DNA from 2 places in the Eubacterium sp. 1001713B170207_170306_E7 genome. Region 2 is predicted to be linked to the other one. Evidence: a T-box and tRNA genes for the amino acid it is inferred to sense, from the RefSeq annotation. Region 2 holds a T-box; the other holds one or more tRNA genes.
What was found. A T-box is a leader RNA that pairs with one kind of tRNA and senses whether it is charged. The one in region 2 lies ahead of ileS (isoleucine--tRNA ligase), so its partner is inferred to be a tRNA-Ile.
Positions count from the first base shown of each region.

Region 1 (4,416 bases), 390 kb from region 2:
CCTACGATCATCGGGATCGCACACAGGCCCAGCACCGCACCGCTGCTCAGTGGCTCGGTGCCCATACCCAGCGTCTGGAACATCGGGCTGATACCGTACAGAAGCCCCCCCATGAGTCCCCAGAGCAGTCCCTTTTTTGCAATGGAAAGATTTTTCTGATACAATTTTTCCTTAACGTCCATTTTTCTCCTCCTATTATTTTGAAAAGCGCCTTTTCCGTTTGATATTATCGTGATAATATCAATTAACTAATCTAATATTATCATGATAATATTAGATTGTCAACAAAAAAGAAAATCCTTAAATATTCGATTCCTTTCTCTTGTTGCATGCCCGCACCTCGGCGAAGTCCGACGGCACATACACCCGCACCTCGGCAAACAGTTTTCCGTACTCATCATAATACTGCTCGGACACCTTTAGCAGCACCTCGTCCGAAAAAATCTCCAGGGCGTCACAGACCGCCTCGTTGTCAACAGACACCTCGAGGGTCATTTTCTTCGTCTCCGCGAGCGACAGGATATCCTCGGCGTGGGTCCGGTAATAGGCGCGGGTCTTTTCCGTATTCTTTTCACCGGGCAGGGTGTGCCGGAAGGCGATCCGCACCTGCTCGAGGGCGATCCACTCGTCGTCATCGTTGGCGTAGCGCCTGGTCATCTCAAATACATTGACGCCGTCTCTCTCGCCGAAGGCCGCGTCCAGAATCTCCTCCGCCGAAATGTAGGTATTGAGCACATTGGACAGGCTGTAGCTGAAATGGTATACGCCCCGCTCTGCCGCCTTTACAAAATATCCCACCCGCGGTCTGGACTCGATATAGTTTTCCTCAATAAGGTTCGACAGCGCCTTGCGCAGCGTTACCTTGCTGACATTGTACTGTGCACACAGGCTGTTCTCGCTTTCCAGCTTATAGCCCTCGGGGTAAACGCCCCGCTCGATCTTCTTCTTGAGATCATTCTGTACGCCCTTATAAAGCTTTGTTTCCATTATCTGCTCCATTCTGCACTGAGTTTTACATGCTTCGCGTTATAAAAGGTTTCGCAATAGCCCACCACCCCAAGCTCAATATCGGTCAGGAGCTGAGAAACCATGAGGATTCCGCCGCCCTCGTCCATTCCAAGCTGCCCGGCGGTCTCCTGCCCCGCGGTCTGCGGCGTGACCTTCAAATCAATCTGAACCGAGTAGGGCGAGACACGGTCTGCCAGAATCTCGACAAAGTCTCTGGCCTCCAGCTCTTTCTCGATCAGCGGAAAGCCCGGGTAGTAGGGAATGTATTTTATATCATAACCGATGGGCTGTTTCTTTTCATAGAGCACACGCCTGATTCTGAGCACGCGCGTGTTGGGGTGGATCTTCAGGGTATAGACCAGGTCCTTTGTCGATTCGATCACATCGACATCCACAATGCGGATCTGGTCGATCGCTGCGGTCTCAAAGCTGACCTCGTTAAAAGTCAGGCGGTAGTCGCTGCCGTTTGTTTTCCGGACAAAGTGTCCCTTTCCCTGAACCAGATAGACCAGGCCGTCACGCACCAGCATTTCCAAAGACTTTCGCACGGTCAGCCGGCTCACATTGTAAGTTTCGCACAGGGCGGCCTCTGAGGGAATGGGGTCGTTGGGCTTTAAAACCTCCAGGCTGATCTTTTCCTTTATATCATTTGCTATTTTTTCATAAATCGGTATATCCATTATTTATAACCATTCTCCGCCCATTCGAGGCAATATTCCAGACCTCTTCCTGAGTTTTTGACATAGGCGTCCGCGTAGGCCCCGGCGCTCTCCTGCTCTTTCTGCATGAGTCCGCCCCCGACGATAATCTTGAGCCCGTCGCGCAGGCCCGCGTCATCAATCATCTTCAGTGTTTTTTTAACCTCCGCGGCGGCCGTGGTCAGCAGGCCGCTGAAGCCCAGGATCTCGGGGCGGGCTTCTTTTATTTTTTCGATAAAAACCTCAGGCAGCACGTCCACGCCCAGGTCGATGACGTTAAAGCCGTTAACACAGGCCAGGCCGATGAAAATATCCTTGCCGATATCGTGCAGATCGCCGTGGATGGTCCCGATCAGAATGGTTCCCCGGCTGCCGGGGGCCTCCTTCTGATCCGCCGCGCTGCGCTTGTCCAGCTTCATGACCTCTTTAAAAATAATGCCGGCCATGATCAGATCACCGATGAAGTACTCCTCTTTTTCAAACAGCTCGCCCACGTTGTCCATTCCATTCTGGAGGTACTCCGCGATGTCGCTCATGGGCACGCCTGCGCCGAGGGCTTTTTCTACCAGGCGGATGGTCTTTTTTTCATTCAGGTCTGTGACGCTTTTAATGATGTTTGTTTTTATTTTTTCTCTCGAAATATCTGTATTCATTTTAAATCACCTTTACGCCTAGTATAACTGATTGGCTTTAAAAATACAACTCTGAACACCGCTCCGGCACTTTCCAAAAAATAAAAAATGCCAGACCTGTTGTCTGACTTAATACAAATTCCTAAGTGGTGCCCAGAGGCGGAATCGAACCACCGACAGGCCTTCTTTTCTGGCGGATGCCTGTTACACGCTCTCGCTTTTTCGTCTGAGCGGCCTATATGGTCTGTCTTTCCCAACAAATAAAAAACGCCAGACCTGCTGTCTGACTTAAAACATATTCCTGAGTGGTGCCCAGAGGCGGAATCGAACCACCGACACGAGGATTTTCAGTCCTCTGCTCTACCGACTGAGCTATCTGGGCTTATTGATTTTAAAAAGAAACTGGTGGGCCCTCAGGGACTTGAACCCTGGACCTGCCGGTTATGAGCCGGATGCTCTGACCAACTGAGCTAAAGGCCCTTGATAATCGTTCAGATAAAAAAATGGTCGAGGTGAGAGGATTCGAACCTCCGGCCCCATGGTCCCAAACCATGTGCGCTACCAAACTGCGCTACACCTCGAAACAGAACTCTTACATTATATGATCTTTAAGACTTAATGTCAAGCACTTTTTAAAACTTGTTTTCTAAACCGCGCTGACAGCCGCCGCCTCACTTGACGACTTGCTTATTCTAGCATAATTCTTAAGCTTTCGTCAAGCGTTTTTAACAAAAATTTAAAATAAAAAAACAACCCGTATTATGGCGATACGGGTTGAAGAATATTTACAGGGACGTCTGTTTTAAATCCAGTATTTTATGCGCCACCAGCCATCGCTCAATTTTATTGATGGCGGCCTTGAGCACCAGCATAATGGGATAAATAAGGAACAGCATGGGCAGCAGTACCAGCACAACCTGCCAGTTCGTCGGGTAAAAGGGGATCACCGCGAAGAACGTCGGGAAGAACAGCACCGCGCCCACATAGGCGACTGTCATGGTCCAGAACAGGATGGTCCGCTGGACGTTGAGGGGCTGGCAGACCCCGTAAAGGATAATGAGCCCGGTCACACCGGTCAGCAGACAGGCCATGGTGGACAGCTCGCTGACGCTGAACTGCAGGATATTGCCAATGATCATGACCACCACGATGTTCACCACAATGGTCAGCGCGCCCGGCAGAGCCTTTCTAAGCACAGTCTCCAGGAAATTGCCGGAGAGCCGGTTTTTATTGGGCTCCAGAGCCAGGAAAAAGGCCGGCACTCCGATGGTCACGGTGCTGATCAGGGTGAGCTGGATCGGAACAAAGGGGTAGGCCTCGCTGGCCACGATCACGATGATGGCCAGCAGGAAGGAGTAGATGGTTTTGACCAGGAACAGCGATGCCGCGCGGCTGATATTGTTGATGACCCGGCGACCCTCCATGAGCACCTTGGTCAGGCTGGAGAAATTGGAATCCAGCAGCACCAGCTGTGACACCTGGCGGGCAGCGTCGCTCCCTGCGGCCATGGCGATGCTGCAGTCCGCGTCGCGCAGGGCCAGCACATCGTTGACGCCGTCGCCGGTCATGGCCACCGTATGGCCCGCCGCCTTGAGGGCGTTGACCAGCACCCGCTTCTGACCCGGAGTTACGCGGCCGAAAACCGTGTATTTGAGGGCTGCCGCCGCCACGGCCTCATCGGTCTCGAGGGTGGTGGCGTCCACGCAGTTCTTAGCATCCATCAATCCTGCCCGGCAGGCCACCTCGGACACGGTCAGCGGGTTGTCGCCCGAGATCACCTTGATGGCGACGCCCTGGCCCGCAAAGTATTCCAGGGTTTTTTTGGCCTCCTTGCGGATTTTATCCCCCAGCAGCAAAAACGCAATGACCTGCACATCCCCGGGCAGGCCGCTGTCGCCGGTGAAGGGGCTGTCGGAATGGACGAGCACCAGCACGCGGTTGCCCTCCGCGGCGTAGCCCTCGACCTTATCCCGGTAGGTGTCATAGCCGTCTTTCAGGACAAACTCCGGCGCGCCAATCACGTAGGTTCCCTGCGCCTCAAAGCTGACACCGCTCCACTTGCGGGCCGAGGAAAAGGG
Region 1 is NZ_JADMVE010000002.1:508,702-513,117, reverse strand. It holds gene I2B62_RS07750 (DMT family transporter) at 1-182, opposite strand, end outside; gene I2B62_RS07745 (GntR family transcriptional regulator) at 301-987, opposite strand; gene I2B62_RS07740 (GntR family transcriptional regulator) at 987-1,688, opposite strand; gene I2B62_RS07735 (cobalamin-dependent protein) at 1,688-2,359, opposite strand; tRNA gene I2B62_RS07730 (tRNA-Phe) at 2,645-2,720, opposite strand; tRNA gene I2B62_RS07725 (tRNA-Ile) at 2,742-2,818, opposite strand; tRNA gene I2B62_RS07720 (tRNA-Pro) at 2,843-2,919, opposite strand; gene I2B62_RS07715 (cation-translocating P-type ATPase) at 3,124-4,416, opposite strand, start outside.
Region 1: it has a tRNA-Ile gene. The T-box ahead of ileS (isoleucine--tRNA ligase) is inferred to sense a tRNA for this amino acid. The anticodon was not compared.

Region 2 (4,416 bases):
ACTGATGTAGGGCGCGAAGGGTGCCACCAGGCGGGCCAGTCCCTCCAGTACCTCGAAGGTCGTATTGTAGACGGCTTTCTTGTCCTCGGTCAGCTCACTGCTCCAGAAACGGCGGCGGTTACGGCGAATGTACCAGTTGGATAAATCCTCATTGACAAAGTTCTGGATCTTGCGGACCGCCTTGGTGAGATCGTAGATTTCCATCTCGCCGCGGACCTCCTGCACTAGGCGGTTGTATTTAGACAGGATCCAGCGGTCGATTTCCGGACGCTTATCGTAATCCACAAAGAAGGTTCTCGGGTCCACGTCGTCGGTGTTGGCATACAGGGTAAAAAAGTTGTAGGTGTTCTTCAGGGTGTTGAAGAATTTGCTCTGTACTTCCTTCAGGCCCTCGACGTCGAAACGGGTGGGCGTCCAGGCCGGGGATACGTAGAGCAGGTACCAGCGCAGGGCGTCGGCGCCGTACTGGTCAAACAACTCAAAGGGGTTGACCGTATTCCCTCTGGATTTGGACATTTTCTGGCCCTCAGCGTCGAGGATCAGGTCGTTGACCAGCACCTTTTTGTAGGGGGATTTCCCGGTGACAAAGGACGAAATGGCCAGCAGCGAGTAGAACCAGCCGCGGGTCTGGTCGATGCCCTCACAGATGAAATCAGCCGGGAACTGGCTTTCCCACAGCTCCTTGTTTTCAAAGGGGTAGTGATACTGGGCAAAGGGCATGGAACCAGAGTCAAACCAACAGTCGATCACATCCTTGACACGGGTCATGGGCTTGCCGCATTTTGGACAGCGCAGGTGAACGTCGTCCACATAGGGGCGGTGAAGCTCAATGTCCTCGCTGATGTCCTCAATGGCTTTTTCCGCCAGCTCTACCCTTGAGCCCACAGAGGCCAGCTCGCCGCAGTTTTCGTCGTCACAGCGCCAGATGGGCAGCGGTGTCCCCCAGTAGCGGCTTCTGGAGATGGCCCAGTCATTGAGGTTTTCGAGCCAGTTGCCAAAACGTTTTTCGCCCACAAATTCGGGATACCAGTCCACCCCGTTATTGTTTTCGATGAGGCGGTCCTTGATCTTGGTCATCTCGATGTACCAGCTCGGTTTTGCGTAGTACAGAAGCGGTGTCTTACAGCGCCAGCAGTGTGGATAGTTGTGAAGCACCTTTTCCTTTTTAAACAGCTTGCCGTTTTCCTTGAGCCAGGTGATGATCTCAATGTCCAGGCCTTCTTCCATGACAAAGCGGCCCTTCCACGGGGTTTCGGTATATTTCCCGTCCTCACCCACAGGCTGAAGCACGGGCAGGTTGTACTTGCGGCCAACCTGATAATCATCCTCCCCAAAAGCCGGGGCGATATGAACCACGCCGGTACCGTCCTCGGTGGTGACATAGTCGGCACAGGTAACAAAAAAGGCCTTTTTATTCGGCGGCACGGGCACAAAGTCCATAAGGCGTTCGTAGGGAATGTTTTCCAGCGCTTTCCCCTTCATTTCCTCGAGGACCTCATAGTCATCGCCGAGCAGCTTGGGCGCCAGCACCTTGGCGCAGATGTAGACCTCGCCCTTGCTCCTGGCCCGGATGTAATCCGCCTCCGGATTGACAGCCAGGGCCACATTGGCGGCCAGAGTCCACGGGGTGGTGGTCCAGACCAGAAAGTACTCGTCGGCGTCGGCGCGTTTGAAAGCCGCGACAACGGTATTGGTCTTGATTTCCTGGTAGCCCTGGGCGACCTCGTGGGACGCCAGGCCGGTACCGCAGCGCGGGCAGTAGGGCAGAATTTTATGTCCCTCGTAAATAAAGCCCTCGTTAAAGAACTTATTTAAAATCCACCAGACGGATTCGATGTAGTTGTTGTCCAGCGTGATGTAGGGGTTTTCCATGTCGATGAAGTAGCCCATGCGCTTGCTCATTTCACGCCATTGCTTTTCATAGCTGAAAACGGAATCCTTGCATTTTTTATTGAACTCGGCGATGCCGTAGGCTTCGATCTCCGGCTTGCTGCTGATGCCCAGCTGTTTTTCAACCTCGATCTCAACCGGTAGGCCGTGGGTATCCCAGCCGGCCTTACGCAGTACGCGGTACCCCTTCATGGTCTGGTACTTACAGACCGAGTCTTTAAGGGTACGGGCGATCACATGGTGGATCCCGGGCTTACCATTGGCGGTCGGCGGCCCCTCATAGAATACAAAGTTTTCCGCGTCGTCACGGTTTTTGATGGTTCTGTCTAAGATGTCCATCTCCTCCCAGTGACTGGCAATTTTATTTTCAGTCTCACTGACACTTGTGTTGGATAGGTTTTTAAATACTGCCATTTTCTCCTCCTGAATTTATATTTCAAAGGTCTGTCTTTATTGCATAAATGGAGCCTGAAGCCCGAAACAGCCGCGCTCTCTGGCCCATTAAAAAAAGCCCCGTCCCTGCCGCGCAGGGACGAAGCTGTAAAACTCCGCGGTACCACCCAAATTGACAGACTGCGCCTCTGGCGGGGTCTGCCCACTTTATTTAAGATAACGGTTTCCCGTGGTTTCCTAACCCGACGGCTCAGAAACCCAGCTCAAAGGTGATTTCCATGATCGTTGTTTTAATAATCTTTCAGCCCGCGGATTATCTCTCTGGAAAACGACGGGATCACAGCGTCCTCGTCATTGCCTTTCATATTCATACATGAAGTCTATTTTACCTAATTTTCTGAAGAAAATCAAGTCAATTCTTTAAAACCTGAAGAAAACTTGAGTTGTAAAATAAAACGCATAGAACAAATGAACTTTTTAAGGGGGTTTTTGCATGACACATGCGCAACGCTCCGAACTGATGGAGCTTGCAACAAAAGCTTTTCATTATAACTACGATCTGGGACGTGCTTCGGCTCTGGATAATGATCTATCTCTTTACAGCCAGTCTGACCCGGAATTTGATTTTATTAACTTTCTGTATAATGCGTTTGATGCTGAGGAGGAGAATAAAAAATGACAGAACAACAAAAAGACCAATTATTGTATTATATCAGCTCTTTAAGCGTTTCATCTTTCTTTTATGGTTTTGAGTGTGGTGCCGATAAATTTTCCCAAATTGATCATGATAAATTGTACCGACATGATTTAGACCAGTTATTGAGCTTTGTTAATTTGATTTATGAAGGTGACCCCCATGAGACGACTTAAAAAGGAAAAATCGCCGCCTTGTTTGACCTTAACTCTCGAGGAACTGAAAAAGCTCTATAACGATGCGGTCTTTCAGGAAGAATATAATGATATGCTTCCCTGGATTCATATCAGTACAGATGGAGATTGTATCATTATCTGTCAACCGCCTGTCTATCTCGGACAGAAAATTCACTATCATTATAATACAAAAGATAAATAAAAAACGAAAAAGGAGAAAACATTATGAATGATTATGTATTAGTGGGTATTCGACAAGTCGAATATGAAAGCAAGAAAACCGGAAAGACGGTAAAAGGCGCGAACGCCTACTTTATGAAGAAACAAAAAGATGTGGTCGGGTTTGCGACCCTTGATAAATGGTTATCCCAGAAATTTCTTGATGAGTTAGACTTCAATATCACCGATCTGGTGGATAAAGCCGTTCAGTTATTCTTTGATGAACGCGGCAATCTGGTTTCAATTCAAGCGTCCCAGAACGCCGCCATCTAACCATCATGACCGGAGATATCATTATCCAGTATGAACTTGTGATCGCTGGTTTGATCTTTGGTGGAATTCTCGCCATGATTGTGGCGATCGAATGGAGTCGGATACATTGAACCCCGAATTATTTATCTACTTTATTCAAGGCATGTTTATCGGTCTCGCTTTTGGGACTGGTGTATGGTTATTAAGCTTCGCTTTGCGTTCCCTCTGGGTTGCGCTGCGGACTTCAATAAAATAAGGACAGAAAGGAGAGCATTATGGCTGCTGAGACATCTACTGCGATCATCAAAATCTTTACAGACGCGGCCCTACAGATCGGGGATATGCTTATTCCCATCATGACGGCTGGTGTTGTAATTGCAATCGGGATTCTTGCCTTTAACGTGGGCAAGCGCTTACTGAGCACCTCTGTCAACTAGACACAAGCCCGACAGGGTATAGCCTTTATCATCTTTGCTGATCATCTTTTGCCCTGTTAGGCTCCCCCTTATTTAAGCCTGTCGGCCTTCCTGTTTAGGTTGGTGGACGGGCTTTCTTATTACACGTGGAAAGGTAGCTTAAGTGGTAAAGTCTGACGCGCGTATAACAACAATGAATACAGGGATTGTCGGTTCGAATCCGGCCCTTTCCGTTTAATTTAGCCAATTGGTTTTTATTATAAAATAATTATTCCAATAATGAGAAGAATATTTAAAGCAAAGCATATATTTGACAATTTATTATTTTTGTTTTGTTTATCTTTTCGTTTTGAATAAAAATAAAAGATACCATCTA
Region 2 is NZ_JADMVE010000002.1:119,624-124,039, reverse strand. It holds gene ileS (isoleucine--tRNA ligase) at 1-2,304, opposite strand, end outside; T-box leader at 2,416-2,647, opposite strand; gene I2B62_RS05950 (hypothetical protein) at 2,777-2,962, shown strand; gene I2B62_RS05945 (hypothetical protein) at 2,959-3,153, shown strand; gene I2B62_RS05940 (hypothetical protein) at 3,140-3,355, shown strand; gene I2B62_RS05935 (hypothetical protein) at 3,379-3,645, shown strand; gene I2B62_RS05930 (hypothetical protein) at 3,900-4,061, shown strand; tRNA gene I2B62_RS05925 (tRNA-His) at 4,189-4,273, shown strand.